Regions from separate parts of the Paenibacillus rhizolycopersici genome, predicted to be linked through region 2. Evidence: riboswitches for the same ligand, from Rfam matches in the RefSeq annotation. Region 2 holds a riboswitch; each other region holds the start of a gene.
What was found. A riboswitch is a leader RNA that binds a small molecule or an ion and turns the genes downstream of it on or off. The one in region 2 is predicted to bind cobalamin.
Positions count from the first base shown of each region.

Region 1: linked by a shared signal. The riboswitch ahead of metE (5-methyltetrahydropteroyltriglutamate--homocysteine S-methyltransferase) and the one ahead of IM700_RS02485 (anaerobic ribonucleoside triphosphate reductase) in region 2 are both predicted to bind cobalamin.
Region 3: linked by a shared signal. The riboswitch ahead of IM700_RS02275 (ABC transporter substrate-binding protein) and the one ahead of IM700_RS02485 (anaerobic ribonucleoside triphosphate reductase) in region 2 are both predicted to bind cobalamin.

Region 1 is NZ_JADCNN020000013.1:9,063-16,791, reverse strand. Features, by position in the region: gene IM700_RS14665 (ABC transporter ATP-binding protein) at 1-585, opposite strand, end outside; gene IM700_RS14660 (MgtC/SapB family protein) at 723-1,436, opposite strand; gene IM700_RS14655 (FMN-dependent NADH-azoreductase) at 1,595-2,221, opposite strand; gene metE (5-methyltetrahydropteroyltriglutamate--homocysteine S-methyltransferase) at 2,346-4,631, opposite strand; cobalamin riboswitch at 4,789-4,986, opposite strand; gene IM700_RS14645 (multicopper oxidase domain-containing protein) at 5,189-6,187, shown strand; gene IM700_RS14640 (DUF2249 domain-containing protein) at 6,232-6,765, shown strand; gene IM700_RS14635 (heme-copper oxidase family protein) at 6,779-7,729, shown strand, end outside.
Region 2 is NZ_JADCNN020000002.1:26,483-34,211, forward strand. Features, by position in the region: gene IM700_RS02455 (hypothetical protein) at 1-328, opposite strand, end outside; gene IM700_RS02460 (cupin domain-containing protein) at 489-1,064, shown strand; gene IM700_RS02465 (hypothetical protein) at 1,122-1,730, opposite strand; gene IM700_RS02470 (HD domain-containing protein) at 1,998-2,636, shown strand; tRNA gene IM700_RS02475 (tRNA-Thr) at 2,731-2,803, opposite strand; gene IM700_RS02480 (MTH1187 family thiamine-binding protein) at 2,875-3,174, opposite strand; cobalamin riboswitch at 3,669-3,919, shown strand; gene IM700_RS02485 (anaerobic ribonucleoside triphosphate reductase) at 4,098-6,074, shown strand; gene nrdG (anaerobic ribonucleoside-triphosphate reductase activating protein) at 6,071-6,589, shown strand; gene IM700_RS02495 (ribonucleoside-diphosphate reductase subunit alpha) at 6,818-7,729, shown strand, end outside.
Region 3 is NZ_JADCNN020000001.1:519,719-527,447, forward strand. Features, by position in the region: gene IM700_RS02260 (TRM11 family SAM-dependent methyltransferase) at 4-885, shown strand; gene IM700_RS02265 (nucleotidyltransferase domain-containing protein) at 980-1,768, opposite strand; gene IM700_RS02270 (methyl-accepting chemotaxis protein) at 2,027-3,604, shown strand; cobalamin riboswitch at 3,692-3,901, shown strand; gene IM700_RS02275 (ABC transporter substrate-binding protein) at 4,144-5,151, shown strand; gene IM700_RS02280 (FecCD family ABC transporter permease) at 5,148-6,197, shown strand; gene IM700_RS02285 (ABC transporter ATP-binding protein) at 6,194-6,985, shown strand; gene cobT (nicotinate-nucleotide--dimethylbenzimidazole phosphoribosyltransferase) at 7,064-7,729, shown strand, end outside.

The DNA.
Region 1 (7,729 bases), on a different contig from region 2:
GAGCGAAATTTTGAACATCGTTCGGCCTAACGGCACGAGGATCAAAGCGGCCAAAGGAATCACCGCAAACATGATTAGAGTCATTTTCCAGTTCAAATAGAACAGGACGGCCACCGCGCCGAGGATGGAGATGATTCCGCTGAAAAAGCCGGCAACCTGCTCGGAGATCAACGCTTTGATGATCCCGGTGTCGTTGGTCATCCGGCTGACCGACTCCCCGGTCCGGTTATTGTCGAAGTAGGATACCGGCAAGCGAAGCATTTTCTTCCATAAGCGATCCCGGAGACCGGCGACCATTCGCTGTCCCGTATAATTCAACAGAAAGATCGATAAGCCTGAAGCGACGGACATCCCGATGAAAGCGACGCCGATCCAGACGATCTGCAAACCGCTGATCGAAGACAGCGAAAAGCCGTCGACGAGATTCTTCGTGAACATCGGGATCACGAGGCTGACCAGCGTCGACAGCAAGCTGAGCACGATCGCCACGGCAAACAGACGCAGAGGGGGCTTCGTTTCCCGAAGAAGACGAAAAAAAGCTTTGGAGCCCACCCCTCCGTTGTTCACCGTACGATCCGTATCCATCGATTTAGCGTTATTCCTTGGCATGAGATTCTCTTCCCTTCTATCTCTATCTGAAGCAAGATGAGCCGAAAGCGCTGGCCCTAGGAAAAGACTACATTGGGAATGTAAACTGAAGTTAAACCAAACGTGCAAAGAGACTATAGATTTTCCACTTCAACGCTGATGACATGGTCGATCGTACGCAGAAAATGATAAAGCTCCGTCGTATACTCCTTCTCCGATGCGGTAATCACCATATCCACCCGTTGACGTCCTTCCTCCAGATCCTTGATTTTCAGACGTCGGATCCGGTGTTGGTTCGCTTTGGCCTTCCGCCCCTTGTTGTCCTTACGCTCGATAATGCGGATCAACTCCGTCACGTTTCCGTGATCCTCCATGACAATTTTGATGGATACGTCGCGTTGGTTCAGTTTATAGGGTCCAATCCATTTAATAACGTAGGGGACGAAATTCACCGAGAGGATCAGCAAAATGACCGTTAGCCCGGCTTCCAGATAAAATCCGGTCCCGATAGCGATCCCGATTCCCGATGCAGCCCAAATCATCGCCGCAGAGGTGAGGCCGGAAATCCCCTCATTGCTCCGGCGCAGAATCGCTCCAGCCCCCAGGAAACCAATCCCGCTGACGATTTGCGCGGCCAGCCGCATGGGGTCCATGTTCGGATGATCCGGGCCGGCGAATTTGGCGAAGGCTTCAATCGATACGATCGTCACCAGGCAACTGGCGATACAGATGACCATACTCGTTTTGATCCCCAGCGGTTTCTGTTTCAATTGCCGGTCGATTCCGATAAACAAACCAAACAATAGGGCCAAACATAACTTTAAAACCATTTCCAATTCGTTGTACATGATGCGTCGCAACTCCTTCAATTATATAAGGTGAGTATAATTGTATTCGGTAAGCCGGCGCAAATGGATTAATTCCGCCTAGGCGGGCAATGAAACGCAAAAGAAGTCTGAACCGTCAATGAAACGGCTCAGACTTCTTTTTAGGCAAGATCGTGAAATTAGAACTTCGCTGCCAGCTCGGCTGCGCGTTTTACGCCGTCCTGGATGATTTCCTCGGCACGGTCCGGGAATTGGTTGTGTCCCTCAACAACTACGGCTTCCGGATCGTTAATCCCCCAGAAGGCCAGCGTGTTCTTCACATAGTTCAGGGACATTTCCAGCGCGGTCATTGGACCTTCGGAATAAACGCCGCCGCGTGCTTGCAGCAAAGCGACCTTCTTATCGCCAACCAGGCCAACCGGACCTTGTTCGGTGTATTTGAACGTTTTGCCGGCTTGGTTCAGGTAGAACAGGTACGTCAACAGCTGCGCCGGAATGGTGAAGTTCCACAGCGGGAACGCAAACACGACTTTATCGGCTTGCAAGAACTGCTCCAAGTAAGCATTGGCCACTTCGGCGGCTTGTTGCTCCTCTGGCGTAGTTGGCATTCCTTTGCCGACTTTGAACAGTCCGTTCAACATATCCAGATCATAATACGGCAGGTTAACCTCGAACAGGTTTAACTCAGTAACGACATCCGAGGGATGCGTTTCTTTGTAGGTTTGCAGGAAGCTTTCGTACAGCTTCACAGTGGCGGATTGATCCGCCGGGCGATTATTGGCTTTCACGAATAAAACTTTAGACATATCTAGTTTCCCTCCATTATTCATGTTCTCTATTGTTATCTTCTTTCTTTTTCATAGTTACTTTAAAATAAACTGTAACTAATCGAACAATAGTTATGATAAAGGGTAACTAATCATTTGTCAATTACAGTTGCTTGTATTTTTTGCGAACCTGTTCAGCAGCCACTGTCATTTGCCGCAGGGAGGCGACGGTCTCCTCTTGCCCTCTGGTTTTTAATCCGCAATCTGGGTTGATCCAAAACAATCCCGGGTCCAGCACTTGAAGCGCGCGCTCGATCAAAGAGACCATCTCGGCTTCGGTTGGTACACGCGGGCTATGGATGTCGTAAACGCCAAGGCCAATCCCGAGCGGGTACGTCTGCTTCTCAAAGCTGTGAATCAACTCGCCATGGCTGCGTGAGGTTTCGATCGAAATGACATCGGCGTCCAACGCTCGGATCTCCTCCAGGATATCTTCAAATTCGCAGTAGCACATATGCGTATGAATTTGCGTTGTATCCAAGACCGAGGAGGTAGTCACCCGGAACGCTTTTACCGCCCAGTCCAGATAGTTCGACCAATCCTTCCTCTTGAGGGGGAGACCTTCGCGCAAGGCGGGCTCGTCCACCTGGATCATCCCGATACCGGCCTGCTCTAACGCTTCGACCTCCTTACGTAAGGCTAAAGCAATTTGATAGGCGACCTGCTCCCGGGATAGATCGCTTCGAACAAATGACCAGTTCAAGATCGTGATCGGTCCCGTTAGCATCCCTTTAACCGGCTTAGCCGTCAGGCTTTGGGCATAGGCGGTTTCCTTGACGGTCATCGGCTTGGCGAACTCGACATCCCCGTAGATCACAGGCGGCTTGACGCAACGCGTACCGTAAGACTGAACCCAGCCCCCCTGCGTAAATGCAAAGCCCGGCAGCTTCTCACCGAAAAATTCCACCATATCGGTGCGTTCAAACTCGCCGTGCACCAACACATCAAGCCCAAGTTCCTCCTGGATCTCGACCCATTTGCGGACTTCCGTTCGGATGAACTCCTCATATCTATCCTGGTCCCACTCGCCTTTCCGCCATTTCTGCCGGGCAGCCCGAACCTCGGCGGTCTGCGGGAAACTGCCAATCGTCGTTGTGGGCAGGAACGGAAGCCGCCATGTCGCCTGCTGTAAGAGCCGCCGCTGTGCAAACTCGCTAGTTCGCTCCGCCGGGGCTACAGCAGCCTGCACCGCCGCCGCCCGCACCGCAACACGGCTCCGGGCCGGATCTGCGGCGAGTGCGGCCAGTGCACGGCGGTTCTCCGCGAACTGCACCGGTTCGGGTCCCTCACTGCTTGCCGCCTTGCACAAGCTCGTTAGCTCCTCCAGCTTCTGCTCGGCAAACGCCAGTGCCTCGCGTAACACCGGGGATAAGCGCTCTTCGCCCGCCACGGATACCGGGACGTGCTGCAAGCTGCAGGAAGGCTGCACGATCAACCCCGGTTCTCCGGCTAACATAGAAATCTCTTTCAACAGGCTTAGCGTTTCGTCTAAATCTGTACGCCAAATATTCCGTCCATCGATAAGCCCTGCACCAAGTGTCTTGCCTGCAGGAAATCCGTATCGACGCAGTGCCTCCAGGTTCCCGTCCCGGCCGTGCACAAAATCCAGTCCCAAACCATGCACCGGCAGTTCTGCAAGCGAATCGTACCTTTCGACGGCATCGAAATACGTTTGCAGCATGATCCGCAGATCAGGGACTTCCCGGGCGATCGTCCGATAAATCAAGTCAAGCCGGCGAACGTCCTCTTCGGTTAGAGAGACGGCCAAAGCCGGTTCGTCCATTTGCACCCATGTGGCGCCAGCCGCTTCCAACTCCCGTAATACCTGTACATATAGGGGCAGCAATTTTTCGATCCAGCCATCGACTTGGCCTGCGGTCTCCCCTTTAGACAATTTCAACAAGGTGAACAACCCCAGCACCACGGGTCTACCTTCTATGCCCAGCTCCTGTTTGGCTTCCAAATAAGCCATAAGCGGCCGATTGACGACCACCTGCGGTTCCCTGAACCCCAGTTCAGGCACGATATAGTGGTAGTTGGTATTAAACCACTTCGTCATCTCGCTAGCCGCCGCCTGGTCGTTCCCTCGAGCAATGGCGAAATATAGATCCAGTGGCAATTTGTCGCTGTTCCAATCAAACCGCTCCGGTATCAGTCCGAACATCGTCGCAGTGTCTAATACGTGGTCGTAATAGGTAAAATCACCGACCGGGATTACGTCAATCCCCCGATCCCGCTGTAAACGAAGATGACCCATCCGAATTTCCGTCAATCGATCATGCAGCTCTAACTCTGCAATTTTCCCTGCCCAATAGGCTTCAATTTGCTTCTTCCATTCCCGTTGTCCGCCGATTCTGGGATATCCCAGATTTCCGCTAACTATGTTCATGTTCCCCAAGTTGATTTCCTCCTCATCGTTTGGCTTGATGACACCCATAGTTTGCAACACAAAAAAGGTCCCCGATAGCAACATAGGCTAAAGAGGACCTTCGATCATTTGTTCGATGGCTTGCATCTTTAACACCTCCCTATCTCCCGTAGGTACAGCAGTGCCGTTGAAATAGGCAGGTCTCCTGGCTTCGGCATCATCGCCGGATGCGGCCTTCCCGGTGACTTGATCACCAGTGGCATTCGATGCATCCGACTCCTCCGTTACAGTGGCGGGACCGCGCCGGCATTGCACCGGACTTCCCTTTTAAGCTCCGGCCAAGCAAGGCCGGAACACCTATTTCCGCGATATTCGGTTGGAATATACCTCCCATCTTACTTGATGTCCCAGGCGAATACAATACCAAACACATCGGAATTTAAATATTTATGACAACATTTTCGACAACTTTCAAGTGATTAATATCACAATTCGACTCCCAAACCCATCGTACGATGAAACTAATCAAACAAGAATGCCATGGGCTTACACATAAACGACAGAAAGAGGAATGACTCATGAAATCTCGGAACATTCTGAAGTGGTCCTTACTAGGTTTGTCCGGTCTGGTCATGATCGCAGCCGCCTGGTTTGCGTTCCCTTCAGAGGAGCCTCCAGTCCGTGAAGCAGCTCCTCATGAGGAAGCGCCGCATATCAATCATCCGCCAGTCGAGCCGGTCGTCCATCGCGAGGGGAATACCGTACACATCGAGATGACCGCTCAACGAACCGACATTGAGATCTCGGAAGGCGTCACCTATAATGCCTGGACGTTTAACGGCACGGCACCTGGCCCGGTATTGCGCGTAAAGCAAGGCGATCAACTGGAATTTACGCTCAACAATTTAGACCCTGATATGCCGCATTCGATGGATTTTCACGCCGTCCATGCCGCTCCCAGCCAGAAGTTCGTCGAGGTGATGCCCGACGAGCAAGGAACGTTTACCTATCCTGCCGATACACCCGGCGTGTTCATGTACCATTGCGGAGTAAGTCCAGTGCTGCTTCACGTAGCCAACGGAATGTATGGGATGATCATCGTCGAACCGAAGGACGGTTACCCTACGGATGCGGATATCGATCAGGAATATACGATCGTCCAAAGCGAATGGTACGCGGAGAACGATATGGATGCTTTCCAACAAGGCGATCCGGAATATGTCGTATTTAACGGCGATGACCACACGCTAAAAGAACATCCCTTCCTCGCCAAGATTGGCGATAAGGTTCGGCTTTACGTTGTGAATGTGGGCCCCAACCATGTATCTTCCTTCCATGTGGTCGGCACCACCTTTGATCACGTCTATCTGGATGGTAACCCAAAGAACGAGCTGTACGGCATGCAAACCGTGTTGCTTCCGGCGGGTGGAGGTGCAGTTGTCGAGTTTACCGTCACAGAAGAAGGCGATTATCCGATTTTAACCCATCAACTGAACGACGCTTATTTGGGGGCTACCGCTATCCTGCGGGTGACTCGAGATGGCAAGGATAATGGAGCACCGGCGATGAGCCATTAAGAAACGATAACCCGATTGCAATCTGATGAAAGAGGTGAAGCTCAATGGAACGACAAGATGCCAAAATCGTTGAATTGGACGTCCGGGAGCAGCTCAAGAGTAAAATGGAGCCGTTCCAGATGATCATGGACACCGTAAAAACGCTGGGGAAAGACGATATCTTCGTATTGCACGCCACCTTCAAACCCACGCCATTGCTTGGCTTTCTGAAGATGAAGGGGCTCGTCGGCCAATCGGTCATGCACGACAAGGAACATTGGATAACAACGTTTGTCCATAAGAAAAATAAATCCTGGTTGGAGACCGTCGATGAGGCTAAGGTAGCCTCAAAGGCGCAGAACGCGTCGGTCGAACGCTCCTCCAACCTCATTGAACTTGACAACCGCGGACTCGAACCTCCGCAGCCGATGGTGCGAACGCTAGCCGCCTTGGATCGCTGCAAACCGGGCGACGAGGTGCACATTCATAATGATCGGGTACCGGTATTTTTGATCGAAGAATTAAACAGCTTGGGCTGTACCTACACGGTAGAAGAACAACCGGACGGAACCGCTAAAGTCCAAATCCGCAAACCTTAAGGAGGTGAACCTGATGCCGGCCATGTCCCGCTTGCCCTTTCTATTTATCGTTACGGGGATCTTCGGATTCGTCCTGTTTCACGCCACTTCTTTCATGTCTCTCACGGGCTGGCTCGGTGATGACATTCGAGGCCCGGCCGGCTGGTTCCAGGTCCATCTGTTCGTACTGGGATGGGCGACCATGCTGGCCATGGGGGCTGTCTATCAATTGATTAATGTGATCCTGCAGTCCAACTTATACAGCGAGCGTCTTGGGTATATTCATTACGCGCTGTTTTCCGTAGGGCTGTTCGGACTGCTGTTTGGCTTCATTCAAGGCGATACGTATTGGATCGGCGGTTTTGCGACCGTTGCGTTCTCGGGCATCGTCCTGTTCGTCTGGAACATGGCCGCTACGCTGCGGCGAGCCGGAACGTGGAACGCGATCACGATCAGTACGGCTTGCGCGGTCCTGTATCTGCTGCTCACGGGTTTATCCGGTATGGCGATGGGGATTAACTTCGCTACCGGTCTTTATAACAACTTGCACGAAAATCTGTTTGGCACTCACATCTGGCTGGGCACTTTGGGCTGGTTCGGGCTTTTGATTACCGGATTCAGCTATAAGTTATTACCGATGTTTTATTTGTCCCATGATTATCCGACCCGCCTAGAGTACGTCGTCCTAGGTTTCTGGAACGCGGGCGTCTTGCTGGGAGCGACCTCTTTCCTGTTCGGATTGCCGACAGGCTACAAAGTCGCTGCGCTGCTGTTAATCGTCTTGGCCGTATTAAGCTTTAACGTCCATCTGCTGCAAATTCGCAGCAAACGGCATAAGCGCAGCCCCGGTGCAGGCATTGAGTGGACGGTAACGGGGAGCCAAATCTTTGCGATTTTTGCCGTAGTGTTTGCAATACGGGCGCTCGTATCCCCCGATCACTTGCTGGACAGCCGTACCGTGCTCACGGTCGGTTGGGTTTATCTC
Region 2 (7,729 bases):
TTTGGACGCCGAGCGGGGCATGTTCTACAAAATGCACGCTAATGAGACCCCAGTCGTTGAAGGCATCCTCCAGCTCTACCAACCCATAGAAAATTTCGGTGCCTGCTCTCCAAATGCGCACCAGGACATTCGGCGTATCTGACAGCGCTTCAACACCGATGGTCGCCTTCAGTTCGACACGGTTGGTTGTGGATGCCGGATTGGCCGGATCAATAAATACAGAAACCGCCGCAATTTGCACGCCACCGACTACCGGAATCGGAATGTTCACCCCGTTCGTTACCGGGGTCACGACAGTAGAGTTGTAATCCAAAATCGTCTTTGCCATATCTTCTTCTCTCCTTTACTAGGTTATGCTCTATTCTATGTAAGGGAGATTTCAGATTCCTAGATGATTGCATCAGTAGATTTGACTCATTTTTGCAAACAAGCACGAGGGCGGAGGATAGGCATATGATGGGTAATAAACCTTGGAGGTCAAAATTCAAATGAATGATTATCCCAGACCGTACCCTTACTCTGCGTATTCCGTACCTTCCCTGCCCCCCCACGCTTATCCTTACGGAGTGAATGTAGCTCCACCGTTTCTTCCCCCAGGCTCGTACCCAGGGATTACTCCCTATCCTTCGCGCTTTGCGTCCTGGGGCGAGCTGCCGCTTCAAGATTACGGGCAACAGCCGTTGGTTCTTAACATCAACCGGGCTGCCAAGCAAAACGAAACGTTCCGCACGGCATTATGGACAGGGAAACATTTTCAGGTTACCTTGATGAGCATTCCCGTTGGAGAAGATATCGGACTCGAGGTCCATCCTCACACCGACCAATTTGTACGGATCGAGGAAGGCCAAGGGGTTACACAAATGGGGGATACACCGGAAAAGCTGGATTTCGTACAAAATGTTCACGATGACGACGCCGTCTTCGTCCCCGCCGGGAAATGGCACAATATCACCAATACCGGCACCGTTCCCCTCAAGGTCTATGTGATTTACGCGCCGCCCCAGCATCCGTTCGGCACCGTGCATCAGACGAAGAAGGATGCAATGGAGGAAGAACGAGTTTAACGAGAATTCGGGAGGTTATTTAACCTCCCGATTTTTTATTGGTCCTAGGCCCATTTATTAATAATTTATATCCATGCTCGCACACATTTCATAGGGAGAACAACCTACAATCGATTTCTCCTTATTGATCACAATCCCTAGAAACGTTTCCCTATTTCTGCTATAGAAAGTAATATGTAACTCTTTAGTCGGCAAACTTCTTAATAACGTGTCGATTTCACTTTTTAGTAACTCCCCCTGCTGGGTCTTTACCAATATTATCGTTACTCTTACACCGTATTTATAGGTTTGCTTTTTGCTCTCCTTGATATCGATTTCAAACGGAAGCTGCTTCTGTTCTAAGATTGTTGTGATTTCCTCGACAGTGTTGTTTATTTGACTTGGGAAAGGCAATGAGACGAGCTTGTTTAGACTGGTCATCAGAAATGGAGATATAAACAGGAAGAGAACGAACAAGGTTATATTGAGAAGAACCATATCTGTATTCACTTTCTCATGCCGCCAACGTAGGAAGTAATAATAGACTATGACAATAACAATTAGGGTGATAACCCTAGGAATAACAGAGCCATCTTGATGCCGTGAAAAAATGATACCCCCGATCATTAAGCTGCACGATCCTCCAAATAGACAGCTCACTAGGATGACCCAGAAATTTGTTTTCACCGATCTCTCCCTCTCCTCCAACTTCTAAAAATACTTTCTGTCACAAATACGATCCTTCAGATGTCTTCTAGGATGTACTAAACAAAATAAAACTGGAGGAACCAATAATGAGCAAATGGCTAAGATGATATGGATAATATCATTATTGCTAAGGAAACCTTCAAATACAATGCAAATGGATCCGTTGGCCTTTTTTACAGATAGCTTATAAAGAAGCCGAAGCAACAGTCATACAATGCGCTTAAATGACGAAAGGGGAAGTTTTAGATGACAAATTTCATCGCGGATATCAAAATTCCAGATAGCAAACTAGCCGTAGAAGCTGCCGAATTATTGCGCGATCACGGCGACGACCTTTTGTGGAACCACTCGAACCGCGTCTTTCTGTTTGCGGCGATGAAGGGGAATTCGAGTCAAGTCAAATACGATGCCGAGTTGCTTTATATCAGCTCGCTCTTCCACGATCTCGGCTTGACACCCGCCTTCCGAAGCCCGGACAAACGCTTTGAGGTCGATGGGGCGAATGCGGCCCGCGACTTTCTGAGAAGCCGCGGCATTCCGGAAGAATCCATTCGATTGGTATGGAATGCGGTTGCCCTGCACACCACCGTCGGAATCGTGGAATACATGGAAACCGAGGCGGCTCTGATGAATTTCGGCGTCGGTTATGACGTCGTCGGGAAGAACTTTGATTTCATTCCGGCAGAAGTGCGGAAGCAAGTCGTCGAAGCTTTTCCTCGCGACCAGTTCAAACACAACATCTTGCATGCATTCTGGGAAGGCTTCAAGCACAAACCGGAAACGACATACGGTACGATGAACGCCGATGTGTGCGAGATGTTTCTTCCGGGCTATCAACGCCCGAACTTTTGCCATCATGTCCTTCACTCCAAGTGGGAGGAATAAGGGGATTGAGTAACTTTCCGGCAGAAGTTTGACTTTAATCGCAAAAACGCGCCCCCCGAAACCTCGGAGGGCGCGTTTCCACTTGCATTAAGGATGCTGGTGAAGGGATTCGAACCCCCGACCTACGCATTACGAATGCGTTGCTCTACCAGCTGAGCTACACCAGCAAGTTCGTTTTTAGCGAACAAAAATTATTATAACTCGTTTTCAAAATAATGCAAGCGCCAATGCTTGGTAATTACAATTTCTCGCGAACGGAGCGCAGCTTCTGCTCCGAGGAGCTGGCTTTGTCGCGGCGGTCGTCGATCTTGATCGACGTCGACACGCGGCCGGCACCCGACTGGAACGGCGCTTCATGGATGGCACGAATGGCGGCGAACACGTCGTCCAACGGCCCTTCAATAATCGTACTCATTGAGGTTAGGGTAAACGTAATTCCCGTCTGCTTCTCCAGCACCCGATGCAACTCAGCGACATAAGCGCTCAGGCTGGTGCTACCCGTTCCGATCGGAATGACGGTTACTTCAGCGATGGCCATAATCGATCCCTTCTTTCTGGTAGTGGTTTTGTTTTCAATCACGAGCTTGTTATTCAACCTACCTCCATTCTACCCATCCTTGCACTTGAAGATCAACCGATCTCTAACGGACTGTAGTGACCTTATTTGTCCCGGGAATCCGAACTTCGCTTTCTAACGGACCTTGGAGCCGCTATTTGCCTAGAATCTGCCCCATTTATACGTCTTCGCACCAAATAAGGGCCTTGGGGTCCGTTAGATTTCTTATTCGTCAGAAATTGCAGAAATAACGACTTCTCAGTCCGTTAGCCAACACCGTTCGAAAAACAGTTGCCGCCCCCCAACCATCCTCCTAGTTCCTCAGTCCCATTCATAAATGTTCACAATTCTCCCTCGTCCCCCACTCTCCGCATCGTTATAAGGACTGGAGATTTTCACGACGTTTTCAGGTCATTTACATGGTAAAAATTCGGTTTACAAACACAACATCTTGGGCTATCCTTAGATCAACGCAACAAAATATAGTGTGAACGGGTGATCCGGCGGACAAGCCTCCGGACCTTAAAAGGGAAGTGCGGTGCAAAGCCGCTGCGGTCCCGCCACTGTAATCGGTAGCTAGGCGCTAGAGACGAAACGTTCATCGAATCGTCTTGAAGGCCCAGCCGTTCGTCTGACCTTTATGCCACTGCGGCTTGATTCTAAAGCTGCGGGAAGGCGTCAGCAATGACCCGAAAGCCAGGAGACCTGCCCGTTTGGAAGACACCGACGGAAAACCTGCGAGGAACAGGGATGGTGTCCGCTTGCCGCTGAACCTTAGGGCTTCTATTTCTATGCCCAACGTGATCGTTATGATGCAGCGCATTCGGGCATGTCCACCCTCGTCGGGTTGGACATGCCCTTTTATATGAAGTAAAAACTCAGTTTATCGGGAGGAGAACTTTGTTATGGCATTGCTAAACCAGACGTATACCGGCCGAGACACCTTGCTGGATGAAGTCATTCAATTAGGCGAGGAAATCGTGCACAGTCGAAATCTCGAGGTGCTGCGTGAGAACGCCAATTTGAACGGGGAGAGCTTCTCCGGCAAGATGAGTAAATTCGGAAGCGAGTATGCTAAATGGTACGCAAACCATTTCGTGATGCCGGCCCGCTTGGTCCAAGCCATCCAGGACAATATTGTCTACGTCCACGATCTGGACCAATACGCCATCGGCACAACCAACTGCATCTTTATCCCTTTCGATAAGCTGCTGCGCGAAGGCTTCAATACCGGGAACGGCAGCGTACGCCCGCCATCCTCCATCATGACGGCGATGGCGCTGGTGGCGATCATTTTTCAATCCCAGCAAAACTCCCAATACGGCGGCGTATCCGCGAACAAACTGGACTTCGATCTCGCCCCGTACGTGGCCAAATCATTCGCCAAGTACTTCCGCAAAGGGTTGGATTACTTTGAGGAAGGCGATGCCAGCGCCGAGTTGGGCGACATTGCCATGAGCCGCAGCGACCTCCGAGACGGGTATCCGAAAGCCTTCAAATATGCGTTAAAGGAAACCGAAAGCGAAACGCTGCAGGCGGCCGAGAGCCTGGTCCATAACCTAAACACCATGTCGAGCCGGGCCGGCGGACAAATCCCGTTCACCAGTATTAACTACGGAACCTGCACCTCGCCGGAAGGACAGCTGGTAATCAGCTCCCTGCTCACCGCGACCATGCGTGGGCTAGGCAGCGGGGAGACGCCGATTTTTCCGATTCAGATTTTCAAATGCAAGCAAGGGATCAATCAAAATCCAGGGGAACCGAACTACTCCCTGTTCCTGAAAGCGGCGGAATGCTCAGCCAAACGGCTGTATCCGAATTTCGCCAACCTGGATGCCCCGCTGAACCTGATGTATTACGATCCGACGAATCCGGATACGGAATTCGCTACGATGGGCTGCCGCACCCGGGTGCTGGCCGACCGTTTCGGACGGAACCATCTGTCCGGCAAAGGAAATCTATCCTTTAATACGCTAAACCTCGTCAAAATAGGCCTTGAGCACGGGATCGAATTGGGCCATCGCAAGGAGGCCGATGAGCGCGGCTTCTACCGGGAGCTGACGCATTATATGGATATCGCGCTGGAGGGACTGCTGCACCGTTTCAACATCCAAGCCTCTCAGAAGGCGAAGGCTTCGGATTTCATGATGCGTGAAGGGGTCTGGGAGGGCGGCGAGGCGCTGGCACCGGACGACGCGGTTGGCGATCTGCTCAAACACGGTAGCTTGTCCATTGGATTCATCGGCTTGGCCGAATGCATGAAGGCCATGTACGGCAAACACCACGGCGAAGACGAAGCGGTGTATCAGAAAGCGTATGATTTGATCGCCTACATGCGCGACTATTGCGACCGCCAAAGCGAAATCCATAATCTGAACATCACGTTGTTCGCCACCCCGGCGGAGGGCCTGTCCGGCAAATTCACTAAACGGGACCGTGCGGTATACGGCCCGATACCCGGAGTCGTGGATCGCGATTACTACACGAATTCATTTCATATCCCGGTCTACTACAACCTCAGTGCCGCGCGAAAAATTGAACTGGAAGCCAAGTTTCACGGGCTTTGCAACGCGGGTGCGATCTCTTATATCGAGCTAAACGGCAATGCCCGCAGCAACCCGGCAGCGTTCCTGAAAATCGTGCAATTCGCCCTGCAGCAGCAGGTCAGCTATTTCAGCATCAACCATCCGATCGACCGGTGCTCGGCTTGCGGCTTCGAAGGGATTATCGGGGCAACCTGCCCTTCCTGCGGCAGGCATGAGAACGATGTGCATATCCGCCGCTTGCGCCGGGTGACGGGCTACCTGACCGGCGATTTCCAAACGCGGTTTAATGCAGCCAAACAAGCGGAAGTGCGCGACCGGGTCAAACACGACGTATGAATCTTTGCGGCTACTATCCCGAATCTATTAATGAAGGCGAAGGCTTGAGGGCGGCGATTTTTATCAGCGGTTGCCGTCATTATTGCAAGGGCTGCTTCAGCCCGAAGACCTGGAACTTCGATTACGGCGAACCGTTTACTTTGGAACGCGAAGCCGAAATCATTCATGACGTTAAAAATAACCCCCTGCTAAGCGGCTTATCGATCCTTGGCGGGGACCCTTTCTTCTCCGCCGCTGAAGTCAGCGGGTTTATCGACCGACTGGTTGCGGAGACAGGGCCTGTGTCGATTTGGATTTACAGCGGTTATACCTACGAAGAAATCATAGAACGCTCTGGCTCACCTGAATACGAGCTGCTAAGGCGCTGCGAGGTGCTGGTTGACGGAAGATTCGTAGAAGAGCTTCGCGACCCTTCCCTCCTCTATCGCGGGAGCTCCAACCAGCGGCTGGTCGATATTCAGCAAAGCCTGCGGCAGGGAAAGCCCGTATTATGGGAGTCCATGTTCTCTTTCTAGGTACATCTAAAAAGCTGACTTTTTGATCACGAACAATAGAAGTTTCTGGTATAATTAAAAGCCTGTGACCTTTGTCACAGTTTGACAACATTCATCACGGAGCGCGAGTACCCTTGCGCCCCCTTTTTTCACCCGTTATCTGCAATTTGAAAATTCAAGATTTGCGGTAAACACAGGCGGACTGCAGCATTCATTCCAACTTATTTCACGAAAGCGAGGATTCCTCTCATGCCCACTCTAGTGACCAAACCAAACAACCGACAACTTGCGTTTGACGGCGAGCGCCTTGGCGTCTATGCCGACCGTATTTTGCAAGGATTACATAACCTCGATAAAGAACGCCTATTACGCGGCGTGAATGCCAAGCTCCGTCGCGACGAAGTGAACGGCGAAGAGATCAGCAATGCCTTTACGATGTCCGCCCTGGAGCTCGTCAGCAAAGACGAACCGGATTGGAAATTTGCGGCTGCCCGTTCCCTGCTCACTTCCCTTTATAAAAAAGCAGCGGTCAACCGCCGTTACAAAGCTTACCCCGAGGAGCCGTACGGATCGTTCCACCACCTCATCTCCGAGCTGTGCAAGCTGGGCATCTACCGCGAAGAGCTGCTCGAGTGCTACACGAAAGAGCAAATTGAAGAGCTGGGCCGCACGATCGACCCTTCCTGCGATTTGCTGTTCGACTACATTGGCCTACTGACGCTGACCGAGCGTTACCTCGCCACCGATTTCGACGGACGGACGATGGAGCTGCCGCAGGAGCGCTATATGGTCATCGCGATGTACCTGATGCACAAGGAGCCGGAAGAGAAACGCCTGGAATTGGTGAAGGAAGCGTATTGGGCGATGAGCAACATTTATATGACCGCCGCAACCCCAACCATGTCCAATGCCGGTAAAAAAGTCGCCGGTCAGCTCTCCAGCTGCTTTATCGATACCGTAGACGATTCCCTTGAGGGCATCTTCGACTCCAACACCGACGTGGCTCGACTGAGCAAAATGGGCGGCGGCATCGGCGTCTACCTCGGCAAAGTCCGCGCTCGCGGCTCCGATATCCGCGGCCATAAAAATACCAGCTCCGGCGTCATCCCTTGGATCCGCCAGTTGAACAACACCGCCGTCAGCGTCGACCAACTCGGAACG
Region 3 (7,729 bases), on a different contig from region 2:
CTGATGGAGCAGCGCGCCCTGTTCGGGCAGGCTTCAGAGGGAGACGCTTATTTGGAAAGCCCGCTCCGGCTGCCGCCCAATCGTAGCCCGTTCGTGCAGCTGCGGTTAGATGTTTTGTTTGCTGCGCCTACACTGGATGAGCTTGGCGAGCTGGCATCGTTGCTGGATTTGGAGGGATGCACCTTCAAGGTCCGATATCTCAAAAACGGACGGCGGCAAACGTATGAAGGGGAGCGCGAGGCGGAGCGCCGGATCGGTGCCCAAGTTCGCGGCATCGCGGAGATGCGTGATCCAGAGGTAACCTTGGGTGTGCTGGCGCGGCAGGACGACTGGGTGCTGGGGATATGCCGCATCTCGGACCCGGTCTGGCTTGCGCACAAGGAGAAGCCGCATAACTACTCCACCGGGTTAACGACGGTGGTGGCCCGGGCGCTGGTCAATATCGCCGTGCCAGCCCCGAAAGGCAAGCTAGCTATCGACCCGTGCTGCGGGATGGGCAATGTGCTGATCGAAGCGATGTCGATGGGGATTGACATTGTTGGCAGGGACATCAATCCTGTGGCGATTCGCGGAGCAAGAAGCAATCTACGTCACTTTGGCTATGACGATACAGGAATCGTGGAGATCGGAGATTTAAATGAGCTGGACGGGGCGTACGATGCCGCGATCGTCGACCTTCCTTACAATTTGTGTTCGGTACTAACCGCCACGGAGCGACGGCGGATGCTGGAAAGCGTAAAGCGAATCTCGACAAGAGCGGTGATCGTCTCCACCGAGCCGCTGGAGCAAGATATTGCTGAAGCGAGATTGATTGTTACGGATCACTGTACCGTTAGCAAAGGCCACTTCGTTCGGCAGGTTTGGGGGGTTACAAGAGAAAAGTAACGTAATGCGTTATATTTTTTAGATTCCGTTTGATAGTATTGTTGCCTCCGATTTGCACTGTAAAGCCCCCCACTACCCATAGTGGGGGGCTCTATCATTGGGATCGTTCTGAATATATTCCTTCAAGAAACTCAATTGTGATGCGTTCCGCTTCGCTCCTCGGTGAAATTTCCGAAACTTGACGTAGCCGTTGATACATTTTGATTGTATTTTTTAGAGCGAGGTAGCAACTCTCAAAGCTGTGGATGGGAATGGTTCCTTTTAATTCTTCTACTTCCTCGAGCGCGTGTTTTTCTAGCTTTCGAACTCCTCTCGGGAGATGGCCGTTGCTAATGAGTACCAGCGGCCCCAACACTGCATTCCGCATAAATGTTATAGTATCGATTAATTCGAACAATTCGCCTCTTCCTAATTTTGTAGCGCAGTAATGCACCCATACCCAGAAACGGTCTTCAATCCATTGAGGATGAGGGATTGGGAAAGACGGACTTGTTTTACTAATGATAGATGTTATAGCAGCACCTCTCTCCCAAAGAATCAAAGGATTCTCAATTCGGGATTCAAGCTCATCCAGTTGGACAAATTTCAGGTCGACATGAAGAAGAGGTGGGCCATATAAACATATAAGCAATCTAGGCTCCCCGACGTGTTCGCCTGTAAATGCTGAAAGTAAGTTACCCAGTCTTTCGGCAATTAAGTGGCGTTGTTCCATGATCTCGCTTCGAAAAGCAGAATTGTACACAATGATTAAGTCCAGATCACTATACTCATCCATTTCCCCGTACATCATGGATCCACCTGCGAGAAGACCTATTATTCGTTGATCTTGACTCACATACTCAATGGCTTCCTGTATGAATTGATTGTGTAAAGGTAACTTCATGATAAGCACTCCTTAGATTGTGACCCATCAAAAGGGTATTATTATAAAATATCATATATATTGAGTATGCCGCAAATCATTGATCAATTTACCAGAAATAAATCGGGTACGCCAGACACAACGTTCTTAAAATGAACGTTCTATTTATAGAAATCCGTCGATTATTTGCACCCTGTCTCGAAACTCCTAACTTTTTCCTTTTTATGACTCCAGTCCTATTTTATAATGTTAGCAAAGTTTACACATAGGGGTGGGGACATGAATCAACTTCGTTGGTTAGGAAGAAACGCCGTTTGGCTTGGCGTGGGATTGGCAGTTCTTCTCGCAGTTTGTGTGGTAGTAGCGAAGACGCCATGGTATATCACGGCTCTTGCGCTATTGACGCTCCTCTGCTTGGGTTATTCCCTGCTGCCGTCGGGAACCAGCCGGGGGACTGCGCCGTGGGGGGGACTGCTGGGAGGCAAGTCCGTTGCGGCGAGTGCGGATGAACCCGTGCGGAAGGAGACCGATTGGACAACGGTCTTCAATGAGTCGCTGGTGGCGGCGGATCGGTTGCAGGCGGCGGTCGGCGAAGTAGGCGGGAGCCTTGAGCAACTGCACAGGTTGGCCGACACGGCGGCGGAGGAGGATTTGAAGCTAAAGCACAGCAGCGAGCGCTCACTGGAACAGGTGCAGGAGAGCCTCGCTGCGATGGAGGAGGTTGCCGCATCGGCTTCCCAAATCCATGACGCCGCAGAGCATCTCCTAAGCCGCAGCGAGCACACCCGGGCCGAAGCGGTGCGCATGGCTGGGGCGCTTGAAGCGGCGGATGGCACGATCCGTTCGTTGGCCGATTCCCAGGAATCGATTGCCGGGCCGATGGAGGAATTGGAGGGGAATACGCGGAAGTTGGGCGCGCTGTACCGGAGTTTGGAAGAGATCGCCGGGGAGGTGGCTTTGCTGGCGCTGAACGCATCCATTGAAGCGGCCCGTTTGGGGGCTCAAGGCAAAGGTTTCGACGTGGTAGCCGTACGTATGCGTCAGCTGGCGGACCAAAGCACCGAAGCGATCAGCCGCTCTGCTCCGTTGTTCCGGCAGATTGCCGCGGATGTGGACCGCGTGAAGTCCACGCTGAAAGGCGGCCGGGACTCGGCGCTGGAGGGCATTTCCCTGATGAAGCGAATGGGTGAGGATATTCGTTTCATCGCGGAGGAAGTGGCCGGAGTGAATGGACTGGTTGCCGAGACAGGGCAGCGAAGCCGGGAGCAAGCCGAGCTGACGCGTAACATGGAAGCCATGCTGGGTGAGGTGCATGAAGCACTGAATCGAAGCATCATCCATGTGGAGGGGGCGCTGTCTCGAATGGAGTCCGAACGGGAGCATATTTCCAAGCTGCAGACCGTAGTCGTGGGGCTCGACCGGGCGCAAGGCGAACTGATGGTTTCGCTTAACTCCGTGCATTCGGGGACGGATTTGGCCGCCGGAGGCGAGGAAGCGGTGGCGTTGGGACAGGCCTATGCCCGGAAGCTGCTTAAGGCAGCCGATCAGCCGCGGTTCCTGGCGATGGAACCGGCTGGACACCGAGCCGCTCTGGAGGAGCTATTGGCCGCGGAACCGGGACTTGAAGCAGCTTGGTCAAACCGTGAGGACGGATCCTTTGTCGTGTCCATCCCGGAGGCTGGTTTGCTGAACGCCAAAGGTCGGGAATGGTTCCGCCGTGCTTTTGCCGGGGAAACGGTCGTCTCCGAGGCGTATATCTCAGCGATTACGAAACGACGGTGCATGACGCTTGCCGTGCCCATCCGTCGGGGCGGCGAAGCGATTGGCGTCCTGGGAGCGGATTTGTCTCTGGAGTGAAGTCGAAGACATGACGAAGCGGATTAGATATTGTCAGTTTCCCGCTTTTCCCCTATAATCCAATAGAGAAGAAAGCCTTAAGACAAGCGTACAAATTGTGCCCGTAGGTCCTGAAGCAGCGGTGAAGAACGCCGTGCCGCTTCGGGTTAAAAGGGAAGCCGGTGCAAATCCGGCACGGTCCCGCCACTGTAAACAGGGACGAGCTCACGATGCCACTGTCGCCCGCGAGGGAGATGGGAAGGCGAGCTTTCGTCGATACCTGGAAGTCAGGAGACCTGCCACGGGAAATCAAGACGGTCCTTCGAGGAAAGGATAACGTTCTGCCAAGAGTATCATGGCTTGGCGCCAGACTGTGGAGCTCTCCACTTCGTCGGCGCGCGGCATGACTTTGTAGACGTAACCCCATCCGCTAGGATAGGGGTTTTTCTTTGTTGCCGGGATGGTGTTCGGCTGGACTTGAAATCCGGCTGCACAACGTACCGCTGAAGCACGAGGCGATTCTTTACCAACTGGAATGAACAAAAAGGGGAGATTTGGAGATGAAGAACTGGAAACGAATCGCAAGCTTGGGCTTGTTGGCCTTGCTGCTGGTGCTGGCTGCCTGCGGTAACAACGCAGTGAATCAAGGAACGGGGAACGCTGCGGAGGCGACACAGCAGACGCAAAACGCGGGAACAAATGCTGAAGCGAATCAACCAGCCGCACAGGAGACGACTTATCCCTATACCGTAACGGATTCCACCGGCAAGGAGTTCACGTTTGACGCAGCGCCGGAACGAATGGTTTCGCTGGCGCCGTCAGAGACGGAAGTGCTGTTTGCTCTTGGGCTTAATGAACAAGTCGCCGGCGTATCCGATTTGGACGACTATCCGGAAGCGGTGAAGGACAAACCGCGGATGGGCGGATTCCAGGTGAACGTTGAAGCGATCGTGGCGGCGCAGCCGGATCTCATTTTGGCAGCTAGTCTCATTGATGAGGCGACGGTCAAAAGCCTGACGGATATGGGACTTCAAGTGTTCCAATCCAATCCGAAAACGATCGATGCGGTTATGGAGCATATTCAAACGATTGGCAAAATCACGAATCACCAGGCCGAAGCGGACGAAGTGGTCGGGAAGATGAAGCAGGAGGTCCAAACCGTTACTGATGCGGTGGGTTCGCTGAGCGAGGATCAGAAGAAAAAGGTGTACATCGAGTTTTCCCCAGGCTGGACAGTCGGTAAAGGTGAATTTATGGATGAAATGATCACGTTATCGGGCGGCATCAACGTTGCTTCCGAGGTTGAGGGATGGTCCGAGATTAATGAAGAGCAGATTATTCAAGCGAACCCGGATGTCATTTTGTATGCAAAAAGCGTAATTGACGAGAACAACAAGACGTTGGCTGACATCATCAAAGGCCGTTCCGGCTGGGACCAAATATCGGCTGTGAAGGAGAATCGGATCATTGCTATGGACGATAATCTGCTTAGTCGTACAGGTCCTCGCGTGACACAAGGGCTAATCGAAGTCGCCAAAGCGATTCATCCGGATTTGATCCAGCCATGACGCGCGGCAGATTAGCCGGATATGGGGCGGCGGGACTCGTTCTGCTAGCGGTGACGTTGCTGTTCTGCATCGGCATTGGCTCTGTCTATGTTCCGGCAGGGGATATTGCGGCCATCCTGCTGCATCGGCTCCCGGGTCTTGGCCGCTTGATTACGCCGGACTGGGGCGCTGCGGCAGAGCAAATCGTCGTGCAGGTTCGCTTGCCTCGCGTGCTGCTCGGGATGTTGGTTGGCGCTTCGCTCGCCGTGGCGGGCGCAGGCTTTCAAGGCGTGCTGCGCAACCCGCTGGCGGATCCCTTTACGTTAGGGGTATCGTCAGGTTCGGCGATCGGTGCGGCTGTGCTGATTTTTTTCGGATGGCAGTTTTCGTTGCTTGGCATCTTTACGTTGCCGATGATCGCCTTCGTGACCGGGGCGGTTACGTTATGGATCGTGATCTGGCTGGCCCGGGAGAACGGGAAGCTGCCCATCGAAAGCCTGGTCTTGTCCGGCGTCGTGATGCAGTCTTTTCTAGGGGCGGTCGTGTCCTTTTTAACGGCGATGTCGAAAAAAACAATCAATGAGATTTATTATTGGACGATGGGCAGTTTGAGCTTGCGCGGATGGTCGTATACGGCCATCCTTTTGCCGTATTTGCTGGTGGGGGCCCTGTTCCTGTGGAGCCGGGCCAAGCATTTGAACCTGCTGGCTCTTGGTGAACGTCAGGCTTCCCACTCCGGGATGGCTGTGGAACGGACCAAACTGGCCGTGTTGCTCGTCGCCACGCTGATGACGGCAGCTGCGGTGTCGGTGTCCGGGGTGATCGGATTCGTAGGTCTGGTCGTTCCGCATATGATCCGACTGATCACCGGACCGAATTACCGCCTAATCATCCCGCTGTCCGCGCTAGGTGGGGGGATATTCATGATGTGGAGCGACCTGGCCGCCCGCTCTCTGCTGGCCCCTACAGAAATTCCGCTGGGCATCGTCACCGCGTTTGTGGGAGCGCCTTTCTTTGGGTATCTGCTGTACCGGAAGAAAAAGCAGAGAGAGGAGGAGCTGCGTTGATCGAGGTGCGGGGAGTTGCGAAGGCGTTTGGTCGCCTCGAAGTGCTGAACGAAGTGGATTGGCGGGTCGGCCGCTGCGAGTTTTGGGGATTGATCGGTCCAAACGGCAGCGGCAAAACGACCCTCCTGAACCTAATCTCAGGTGTGGAACAACCGGATTCCGGCGCGATTGCGCTGGAGGGGCGTCCGTTGACGGCCTACTCCCGCAAGGAACTGTCGCGTAAAGTCGCCGTTCTCCAACAGGACGGGCTTCCGTCCGTCGCGTTCACGGTTCGCGAGGTCGTAGAGATGGGCCGATTCGCCCATCAGGACTGGCGCGGCAGGGAGATAGGAGGGGCGGTGGCCGGCCGCCGCCTCATCGACGGCATTATGGAGCGCCTTGACTTGAAGGAGCTCGAGCATCGTCCGCTGGGCGTGCTGAGTGGGGGGCAGCGGCAGCGGGTAGCGCTCGGGAAAGTGATGGCCCAGCAGCCCGAGCTGGTGCTGCTTGATGAACCAACGACCTATTTGGACTTGCGCTACCAGATGCAGTTTATGGAGATGGTCGCCGATTGGCAGCGAGAAGCGGGGCTAACTGTCGTTTCGGTCATGCATGATCTGAATTTGGCTGCGTTGTTTTGCAGCCATCTTCTTGTCATGAGCGGAGGTCGGATCGTGGATCAGGGGGCGCCGGAGAATATTTTGTCGCCGGAGCTGGTCGCCGAGGTGTTTGGGGTTCAGGCACATCAAGTGCCTCATCCGGACTCAAACGTTCCGCAGCTGCTGCTGCTGCGTCGGGAACGGTCGTGAGTACCGGCTGCTATGGCGGCGTGAGAAGTGCAAGAACGCTGATGCGTAAGATGCGTAATAATGAAAGGGGAATGCATGATGGGATACGATTCAATAGGACAACTGACACAAGCGATAACCCCGCTGGACGAAGTCGCGATGGCGGCGGCCCGCGCCCATGTGGACCGTTTGACGAAACCTCCGGGGAGTCTCGGGAAGCTGGAAGGATTGGCCGTGAAGCTGGCGGGCATCACGGGAGAGGTCCAACCCGCGTTCCGGAAACGTTCAGTGATCGTCATGGCGGCGGATCACGGCGTCTGTGAGGAAGGGGTCAGCGCATTTCCGGCCGAAGTGACTCCGCAGATGGTACACAACTTTTTGGCTGGAGGTGCGGCGGTGAATGTGCTGGCGCGTCAAGCTTCGGCTGACGTCGTTTGCGTGGATATCGGGGTTAATGCAGAGTTGTCGCATCCGTCTCTTGTTCAGCGGAAGCTGCGTTACGGAACCGGGAACATGGCCATTGGACCGGCGATGAGCCGAGAAGAAGCCGAAGCCGCTATCCGAGTGGGGGCTCAAGTCGTCGATGACGCGGTGTCCCAAGGCGTTCGACTGTTCGTTACCGGGGAGATGGGCATCGGCAACACCACAGCTAGCGCCGCGATCATGAGCAGTCTGACTGGAGTTGTGCCGCAGCAAAGCGTTGGACGCGGGACCGGAGTCAACGATGAACGGCTGCGGCATAAGATCGCCGTCGTGGAGCGGGCG